DNA from 3 places in the Haliea sp. genome. Region 1 is predicted to be linked to each of the others. Evidence: predicted binding sites of a transcription regulator. Region 1 holds the regulator's gene; each other region holds the start of a gene.
What was found. The regulator FNR, encoded in region 1, switches genes on or off when oxygen is low (the NO sensors DNR and NnrR bind a similar motif). The targets are predictions, from matches to a motif close to TTGATNNNNATCAA.

Region 1 (3,255 bases):
ATCGGCGGTGTGCCCGCTGCCTATGATGACCTGGTGGCGGCCCTGTACCGCGGCCCACTGGAAAACCCGCCCTGGTCCTCAGCGCTCCCCCTGCTACGCAGCCTCGTTGAGTGTCAGGTGGTCTCACTGGTCCTGCGGCCACCCGCAGAAGACGATCGCGGCGTCATCCTGAACAGTGTGCGGCCAGCGGCGGACGGCACCGCCGCCCGGCCGCTTTCCGACCCGGCAGATTGGGAGGTCACCGCCTACCGCGAACAGTTTTTCGCGCTGGACCCGTTCGTCAATCTGCCGCCCGACAAGGTGGTGGCACTGGAGGACATTCTCAGCGACGATGAGCTGGTCGCCTCGGAGTATTACGAGCACTACCTGAAGTCCGCGGGGCTGTTTCGCATTCTCGGCCTGGACACGGTGGAGCCCGGAGGGATGCTGGCACGCCTGCGATTTTCCCGGCGCCACACTGAGCCGCCCTTCAACGACGACGAGCGCGCTGCCATTGCCCGCATCGCGCCCCACCTGCGTCTCTCCATCCAGCTGTATGCCACCCTGGGGCGCACCGCCTCGGAGCGCAACCTGTACGCCGGCGCCGTGGAACAGCTGGCGGTGGCCACCATCGTGCTCGACGAGCAGGGCCGCGTACTCAGCGCCAACACCGTCGCACGCGCGCTTCTGGAGGGCGACAACGGCCTCAGCGTACGTGGACAACACCTGGTCATTGAAGGGCGGGACAAGAATCGCGAGCTGCAGACCGCACTGGACACCATCATCAAGGCCCTGCACCGGGGCGAGGCGTCGGTCATCCGTGCCCTGCGCGTACCGCGCGGCGGTGATCGGGCGCAGCTGGGGCTGGTACTGCGCCCGGTCCCGGTTTCAGAGTGGGGTGAGGGCCAGTCCAGCCCCTGCGTTGCCGTGTTCATTTCCGACCCGGACCTGAATGAGCCCAGCTCTCAGGGCACCCTTGGCCAGCTGTTTGACCTCACCCCTGCCGAAGCCAACCTTGCCATCCTGCTGTCGCGGGGACTGAGCCTCGCTGAGGTGTCTGAGGCACAGAATATCTCGCAGCACACCGCCCGTGCCCAGCTCAAGTCCATTTTCGCCAAAACCGGCGTTTCGCGGCAGGCGGAACTGGTGCGACTGGTGCTGAAAAGTGTGGCCTCGCTGGGCTAGGAAATCGTTTTGCGAGCTGGCCCACAGAGGTTCAGTAGCCCTGTCAAATACACTATACTGCGCGTTACAAACCAGGGGAGTCACGCATGTCCATGCGCCTGCAAGATGTCAGTGAAACTGCGCCCTTGCGCTCGTGCACCCACGAGTACAAGGTCAACTGCGAAACCTGCCGCCTCAGCAAAGTCTGCCTGCCACTGGCCATCAACCACCAGGACCTGGAACAGCTGGAAAACATCATCCAGCGCAGCAAGCCGCTGCAGAAGAACGAACTGCTCTACCACGAAGGTACTCCGTTCCAGTCCATCTACGCCGTGCGCTCGGGTGCCGTAAAGGGCTATCGCACCACCAGCGACGGTCGCGAGCAGGTTACCGGCTTCTATTTCCCCGGCGAAATCCTCGGTATGGACGGCATCAGCAACAACAGCCACGCCTCCTCGGCGCGGGCGCTGGAGACCTCGGCCATCTGCGCCATACCTTTTGATTCCCTGGAGCGCCTGAGCGCCTCCATGCCCAGCCTTCAGCGCCACCTGTTCCAGCTCATGAGCCGTGAAATCACCGAGGATCAGCTGCTGATCACACTGCTCAGCAAAAACTCCGCTGACGAGCGCGTCGCCACCCTGTTGCTCAGCATTGCCAGCCGCAACGCGCGGCGCAACCTGAGCGCCAGCCAGTTCCGCCTGCCCATGTCGCGGGTGGATATCGGCAACTACCTGGGCCTGACCGTGGAAACCATCAGCCGGGTCTTCAGCAGGATGCAGAAAAACGGCATCCTCTGCGTCGACAACAAGGAAATCGAAATCCTGGATCAGGAAGCCCTGCAGCTGGCAGCCAACATCGCCAACTGACACCTCAAGCGGGAAGACCCCGCCGATTCTTGATCTGCATCATGGCCGCGGGCGAGCGGCCCGGTACACTTCGCCTGTGCCCGGCACCAGTCATTCTTTGGGGAGAAAAAAAACACATGATCCAGCACACGATCGGTCTTCTGACCAAACCCGGCGCCCAGTGGCGCAGCGTTGCCGGCCTGCCGACCAGCAGCCAGAACATCCTGGTGCTCTACCCCTGGGTGCTCGCCCTGATTCCTGCGGTTGCCTGGTATTTCGGCACCACCGACGTGGGCTGGACAGTGGGCAACGGGCCCGCCATACGCCTGACCTATGACAGCGCGCTACAACTCTGCATCCTGTTCTACTTCGCCATGGTCGGCTGCGTCGTCGCGGTGGGTTACTTCATCCACTGGATGGCGGGCACCTATGGGGCGGAAACATCCTTCGCCAAGGGCATCGTGGTCGCGGGTCTCACCGCTACACCGATGTTTGTCTTCGGCGCGGCGGGGTTCTACCCCCTGCTCTGGGTCGACCTGCTGATTGGGGTGGTAGCGGTGAGCTGGTCTGTGTATCTGCTCTACCTGGGCATCCCCATCATGATGAATATTCCGGAGGAGCGGGGTTTCCTGTTCTCTACCGCCGTGGTCGGTGTCGGCCTGGTTATCCTGGTATCGCTGCTGGTGACCACGGTGTTCCTCTGGGATCTCGGCGCAGGGCCAGCATTTACCGATGTGTAAAGGCATTTATCGAGCGGGCGATCTGCCTGACATTACTGACAGTGGAAACAAGACATGAGTGAACTCAACGCTGCACTGGAGCACTCGACCTACAACTACAAGGTCGTTCGCCAGTTTGCCATCATGACGGTCGTGTGGGGTATCGTGGGGATGCTGGTTGGCGTCCTGATCGCCGCCCAGCTCGCCTTCCCCATCCTCAACTTCGACCTGCCCTGGACCAGCTTCGGGCGCCTGCGCCCGCTGCACACCAACGCGGTGATCTTCGCGTTTGGCGGCAGCGCGCTGTTCGCGACATCGTACTACGTGGTTCAGCGCACCACCCAGGCGCGGCTGATTTCCGACAAGCTGGCGGCCTTCACGTTCTGGGGCTGGCAGGCGGTGATCGTGCTGGCGGCGGTGACGCTGCCACTGGGGATGACCTCTTCCAAGGAATACGCCGAGCTGGAATGGCCCATCGACCTGCTGATCGCCGTGGTCTGGGTCAGCTACGCCATCGTGTTCTTCGGTACCATCGCCAAGCGCAAGGT
Region 2 (3,255 bases), on a different contig from region 1:
AATGGCATGCACATCCTGCATCGCTATTGCCTCAATCGACCAGCGAAACGGCGGAAACAGCCAGGACCAGCCCAGAATATCGCCGGCATCGAGCGTTTGTATGAGTAAAGCGCCCGTTGCCGACGTGTGTAGCTGCAACGCGACCCGCCCTCGCTCAATGACATAAAACTCATTGGCCGCACTGCCTTCGCTGGCTATCGTCGCACCTGACCGGAACACCACATGTTCGCCACAGCCTGCGATCAACTGCATGCAGTCCTCACTCAGTCCAGCGAAGAACGGATGGGCCCGCAACTCGTCGCCAACAGTTCTCATAGCGGCCGCCTGATCTCGGCAACTTCCTCCGTCAAATCAATGCCAACCGGACACCAACTGATGCAGCGCCCGCATCCCGTGCAGCCGGACACGCCAAATTGTAGCTCCCAGCCTGCCAGCTTGTGCGTCAACCACTGGCGATAGCGCGACTTCACACTCGGGCGTACCACACCACCGGAAAGATAGGAGTGATCGGCAGCAAAGCAGGATTCCCAGCGGCGCATGTGCGTCACCCCAAGACCGACAGGGTTTACATGCTCCCGGGTTGAGCTACAAAAACAGGTCGGGCAGACCTGGGTGCAGTTGCCGCAGGCCAGACAGCGCTCGGCGACCACATCCCAATGCGGATGATCAAGGGCGGAGTACAGTGCCTCGGCAATGCCCTCGGTGGCAAACTCGCGCTGCATCTGCAGTCGGGTCGCGGCCAGGACTTCATCCCGGGCGTCGATTTCCCCGGTTGCCGCCGCAGGGCCACCGATAGCCGAGATCATCAATTGGCCAGCTTCGGTTTGAGCCTCCACCAGGTAGTAGGGATCCTCCGGCCGCAGCTCGGTCAGGATCAGGTCGGCGCCGACACCCACTGCAGGGCCATCACCGGTAGATGCGCAAAAACAGTTACCCGAAGCCTGGGAGCAGTTGACCGCAATCAGCAGCAGGTTTTCACGGCGCGAGGCGTAGCCAGGGTCGGCAAAGTCGCCCATGAATACCCGGTCCTGAATCGAAATCGCGGCCAGCTCGCAGGCTCGGACACCGAAAAAAGCCATTTTATCGGGCTGCTCACGGCAGCTGATAAACTCCCCGTCCTGCACACGAAATATCGCCTCCTCTGGCGGAAACAGGAACTGTTTCCAGGTCGACGGGCCCAGGTTGTAACCGAAGCGACTCTGATCGTGTCTCGCGGTCAGACGATAGTGGCCGGGGGCCTGCTCGTCACCACATCCGATGGGCAGAGTTTCAATCTCATCGTAGAGTATGGCCGCATCGCCCACCCTTGGACCAAGTACGCGAACCCCCTCGGCACGCAAGCCGTCGATCAGCGCCTGTAAATCCCTTGGAGTCCAGCGTTGCATAAGCATGGCCTTCCAGTATCGGGGCAACACGCCGGCGCTGCGAAGTGCTGCGCGGCTAAACCCGTATTCTTATCACCCCGTCTATTCTGTAGAAGAATTTGTGCGGACGACACCCCGAACCGCAAAAATGCCAGTGAAGCCGGCGGAATCCCACTGAATCTTGAGGCAGGTCAATAATCCTGGCCCGCGTTGCGAACACACTGAAATCGGGACGTGGGAGGCAATGTCATGAGTAACTTCAGTTACGTTCGACTGTTCTCTGAACTGGGCATCGGTGATGTGCCTTTGGTAGGAGGCAAGAATGCCTCATTGGGCGAGATGTACAGCACACTGTCCGGCCAGGCAATACAGGTGCCGGATGGCTTTGCTACGGTGGCTGCAGCCTACTACGCATTCCTTGATCATAACGATCTTCGCAACAAGATCACCGAGGCACTGGCCCAGCTGGATATCGCGGATGTCCGCGCGTTGGCCACTGTGGGTGCCAGCATCCGCGGCTGGATTGTCGATGGTGAAATGCCTCCTGAAATCGCCGCAGAGATCAACGCCGCCTACGACATCCTGAGACAGAAAAACGGCGGCATGGACCCCGAGGTCGCCGTACGGTCATCCGCAACTGCCGAGGACATGCCTGACGCCTCATTTGCGGGGCAACAGCAGACCTACCTCAACATACAGGGCGAAGAGCACCTGCAGCGCAGCTGCAAACGGGTGCTCGCGTCACTGTTCACAGACCGCGCCATCGCCTACCGCGTGCACAAGGGCTTCGACCACATGGCAGTGGCACTGTCCGTCGGTGTACAGAACATGGTGCGTTCCGACCTTGCCTCATCCGGCGTCATGTTCAGCATCGATACGGAGAGTGGCTTTACCGACGTGGTCATGGTTACCGCCGCATACGGCCTCGGTGAAAACGTGGTCCAGGGGGCGGTTACGCCTGATGAATTCCTGGTTTACAAGAACACACTGGCGGACGGCTTTCGGCCCATCATTCGCAGGCAGCTGGGTTCGAAGGCCCTGAAGATGGTGTACAGCAAAGACGGCGTTACCGGCGTGGCTACCCGCAACGTCGAGGTGCGTCGTGAGGATCGCGAGCGCTTTGCGATCACCGACGACGAAGTGCTGCAGCTGGCCCACCTGGCAATCAGCATCGAACGCCACTACGGGAGACCCATGGATATTGAGTGGGCCAAAGATGGCCGGAGTGGCGAACTGTTCATTGTTCAGGCTCGCCCGGAGACTGTGCACTCAAACCTGGACGCCAGCAAACAGCTGAGCTACCGCCTGTCGGAAAAGGGCAAGGTCTTGCTCACCGGCAAAAGCGTGGGCGCGCGCATTGGCAGCGGCACGGTGAAAACGATACTCGATGCCTCGCACATGGCCGATATCGAAGACGGCGATGTACTCGTGACTGACATGACCGACCCTGACTGGGAGCCCATCATGAAACGTGCCAGCGCGATTGTCACCAATCGCGGCGGGCGCGTCTGCCACGCGGCTATCATTGCCCGTGAACTGGGTATTCCTGCCATCGTCGGGACTGTCGATGCAACGGATCGACTGAGCGACGGGCAGGCGGTAACGGTGTGCTGTGCCGAGGGCGAAACGGGGAAGGTCTATGACGGACGGCTATCCTTCGAGACTGTGGAGTTCAATCTTGAGGCGGGTATACGCCCACGCACAAAAATCATGATGATCGTTGGCAACCCCGGACGTGCCCTCGAGTTCAGTCGGCTGCCGAATGATGGCGTCGGCCTGGTCCGAATCGAGTTCATCATCAACGATCACATCGGCGTGCACCCCCAGGCCCTGCTGGATATCGACAAGCTTGAGCCGTCGCTACAGTCAGAGATACGCGAACGGATCGCAG
Region 3 (3,255 bases), on a different contig from region 1:
CTGGCAAGCTCCTATGAACGGGGGGCTGTATGTGACACGTCCGGAGTTATCGCCCCATCCGCTCTGCGGCGACCTTCCTCCAGCCACTGGTTTAATTGCTCGCTTACGCTAAGAATGGCTGCCACGTCCGGGCGGAAGGCATTGAACTTGACGTGGCTTGCCGGATTGGTAGCGCCGAACACCAGCACCAGCATCGTCTCTGGAATGCTCTGGCTACCGTGGCGAGTTTGTGTCTCGCTACGCTGCAAGGCTGACAAAGGGTACTCCGCTACCTTCTCGCCCAGAGGGGTGGTGGCCTTGATCTGCAGGAGGTCAGTGTGCCTGTCTGCGATAAGCTGCAGGCGGCGCACCACCTGCGTTAGCATCAGCCAGCCCAGTGCGGTCAGCATTAGAAGTGAGATGGTGATACCCGACAGAGAGAGCTCCACCAGCGCTCGTGCCAGGCCAATGAGAAGCACCACACAGACGGCTCCGAGGCCGATGATCCAGTTGGTCGGCTGATGTTGCACAACGAGTAAATCAGCCGTCTTGGTTGTTATTTCCATCCACTCATCATCCAGCGCAATTGCAGTTTGCCTCGATGCCCAAGGACCGTGGTTCACTACTGAATTTGTAGCTCAAATCGCAAAAAAAGTCTGCCTTTTTTATCTAGGGGGGGGGCCTGTCATGCTTGAGACATAACCTCCGGCATATACCGGAGACATGATTTACACCTTCAGGTATTTGGGCGTCTGCCAACTACCTCAGTTGTGCAACCTGGCCGCCCGGTTTAGCGTGGTGCCTATGCGCCGATATGTTCATCGATACATCAGTACGTTACGCAACCCCAAGGCATCTCCGCCCGCCTGCGCATTTCAGGTTCTTCGTTCGTCTCAGCACACTCGTGTGCGCTCGGGCATCCCCCAGAGCACCGACCCGGCCTATTGCCACTCAAGATTGGACCGTTCCTGTGGCCCCAAAGCACCATCAAAGATACCATTGATGAGGATCAGGGGTCCCTCGGTGGTTGGTCGCGACTTCAATTACCGCGAGGCCCGAGTCCAACACGTGGACTATGACGTTTCATCTTCAAGGAGTCGCCTGGATAACCTATGGAATTCAAGGACTATTACAACATCCTGGGTATCGCGCCCGATGCCGACCCCAAGGAGGTCAAAGCCGCTTATCGCAAACTCGCGCGTAAATATCACCCGGATATGAATCCGGATGAAGGTGCCGAAGCCAAGTTCAAGGACGTTGCCGAAGCCTATCAGGTGCTCAAGAATGCCGAGACAAGAGCAGAGTTTGACGAGTTGCTCAAGTACGGCTCGCAATCGCAGCATGGCTTTCAACCACCCCCCGGATGGAAATCGTCCGCGAACGCGGGATACCAGGAAGGCGCACAATTCGATGGAAGCTTTTCCGACTTCTTCAACTCGATTTTTGGTGGAGCAAGTCAGGGGCAGAGAGCGGATGACTTTTACCAGGGGGCGCATCGTGGCAGAGGCAGCGATATAGAGATTGAACTCCCCGTATTTCTTGAGGAAACGCTGAAGGAAAATGAAAAGAGCGTGGAGTTTGTGATACCCGCCGATGAGTTTGCACAAACACCGACGTCAAGGAAGCATTTGAAGGTCAAAATACCCCAGGGCATCATGGACGGGGAAAGGATTCGCCTTCGGGGCCAGGGCAAGCCCGGTTATAACGGGGGCACCCCGGGTGATCTCTACCTGCATATCCGTGTGGTACCGCACCCGCTATTCGATGTTGTCGGGCACAATCTCACCATTACGGTTCCTTTGACTCCCTGGGAAGCTGCCTTGGGCACCAGGGTAACCCTGCCAACCCTCGAGGGGAAAATACATCTCACGATCCCGCCCGGCACACAGTCAGGAGACAAGTTGCGGCTGAAAGGTAAGGGCTTGAAGAGCAAAACTGTAACAGGTGACATGTTCGCGGTTGCCAAAGTGGTCATGCCGGAAAACATCAGCGAGAAAAGCAAAGCACTCTGGCAAGCGCTGGCAGAGAGCGAATCCTTTGATCCTAGAAAAGACTGGGACACCAAATCATGAGTGATTCATTATTCAGTATTTCATTTAACGAGCTCTGCCAGCTTGAAGGTATTGACAGTGACGTGGTCATTGAGATTGTTGAGTATGGCATCGTCAGGCCCGCCAATCTCAGCAGGGAAACCAGCGAGAGCGATCAATGGCTGTTTGACACCACGAGCATTCGTTGGCTGAAAAAAGCGCTGCGCTTGCACCGCGATCTGGAGATTGACTGGCTTGCGGTCGCCATGGTGGTTGACCTGATGCGTGAGAACGAAATACTGCAGAAGGAAAATGATACCTATCAGCGCCAGCTTGCACGGTTCATAAAAGACGCTGCCCACCCCGAGTAACCGCGCGTCCTTTGCGCGCGCACTGGAGGATCTCGGCACCTTGCGAAACAGCTTCGGGTGATGGGGGATTTTGCGTTGGTATACGGCGCTCAATGCCCTGCTCATGCTGCTGCTCTTCAACTCAGGGGTGCTCATACACCTGCAGCGGTATCTGCAGGGCGATTTGGCGCGCTACCTGTCCCTCAGCGCCTGGTGGTGGGCGGTAGCAATCAACGCCCTGGGGGTTTCTCTCGGGCTTTGTCTCAGCTGGCTCGCCCATCGGGCAAGCGCCAGGTAGAACGGGCTGTTCCAGCGCGTCCGCGCCCGGGCTGAGGGTGAACGCCCGGCGCGCTGGGGAGCATGCCCTGTGTCAGGCGGTCCTCGGTTAGCCGGCGATCGTTCAACGCCGCAACTTATAAGCATATTTCGAAAAAATCGTTGGCTGCAGTGTGCCGCTGGCCTAGGATGCGCAAGCTCGGTTTCCGGCCCAGCCGGATGATGACACAACGCCTAAACACAAGTGGTGACTTCGCGTGACTTTCAGTAACTCTCTCCTGACCGGCTCCCTGCTGCTGGGCGGTATTGCAATGACGGCTGCCGAGGCACAGGCAACCAACGGCTACTTTACCCACGGCACAGGCGTGCGCGCGCAGGCGGTCGCCGGTGTCAGCCTGGCACTGCCCCAGGACGCCCTGATTGCCGCCAGCAATCCCGCGGGCACCGGCAGGGTCGGTGATCGAATCGATGCCGGACTGACCTGGTTCCAGCCTGATCGCAGCTCGGTCATCGAAGGCAACCTCGCGGGCGCAGATGGCCGCTATGATGGCAATGACGACGCCTGGTTCCTGCTGCCCGACATTGGCTTTACACAGGCGGTCAATGAACAACTGAGCTGG

Region 2: R3E49_RS07565 (4Fe-4S dicluster domain-containing protein) is a predicted target of FNR. The motif match lies at 1,546-1,559, and genes of this name have one in related genera.
Region 3: R3E49_RS11185 (DnaJ C-terminal domain-containing protein) is a predicted target of FNR. The motif match lies at 979-992, and genes of this name have one in related genera.

Annotation. Positions count from the first base shown of each region.
Region 1 covers NZ_JAWKZJ010000008.1:51,508-54,762, forward strand. The annotation lists gene R3E49_RS14410 (helix-turn-helix transcriptional regulator) at 1-1,164, shown strand, start outside; gene fnr (fumarate/nitrate reduction transcriptional regulator Fnr) at 1,251-2,009, shown strand; gene R3E49_RS14420 (Yip1 family protein) at 2,126-2,728, shown strand; gene ccoN (cytochrome-c oxidase, cbb3-type subunit I) at 2,783-3,255, shown strand, end outside.
Region 2 covers NZ_JAWKZJ010000003.1:244,055-247,309, forward strand. The annotation lists gene R3E49_RS07560 (cyclic nucleotide-binding domain-containing protein) at 1-315, opposite strand, end outside; gene R3E49_RS07565 (4Fe-4S dicluster domain-containing protein) at 312-1,391, opposite strand; gene ppsA (phosphoenolpyruvate synthase) at 1,614-3,255, shown strand, end outside.
Region 3 covers NZ_JAWKZJ010000005.1:190,270-193,524, forward strand. The annotation lists gene R3E49_RS11180 (hypothetical protein) at 12-545, opposite strand; gene R3E49_RS11185 (DnaJ C-terminal domain-containing protein) at 1,092-2,051, shown strand; gene R3E49_RS11190 (chaperone modulator CbpM) at 2,048-2,380, shown strand; gene R3E49_RS11195 (hypothetical protein) at 2,451-2,657, shown strand; gene R3E49_RS11200 (OmpP1/FadL family transporter) at 2,893-3,255, shown strand, end outside.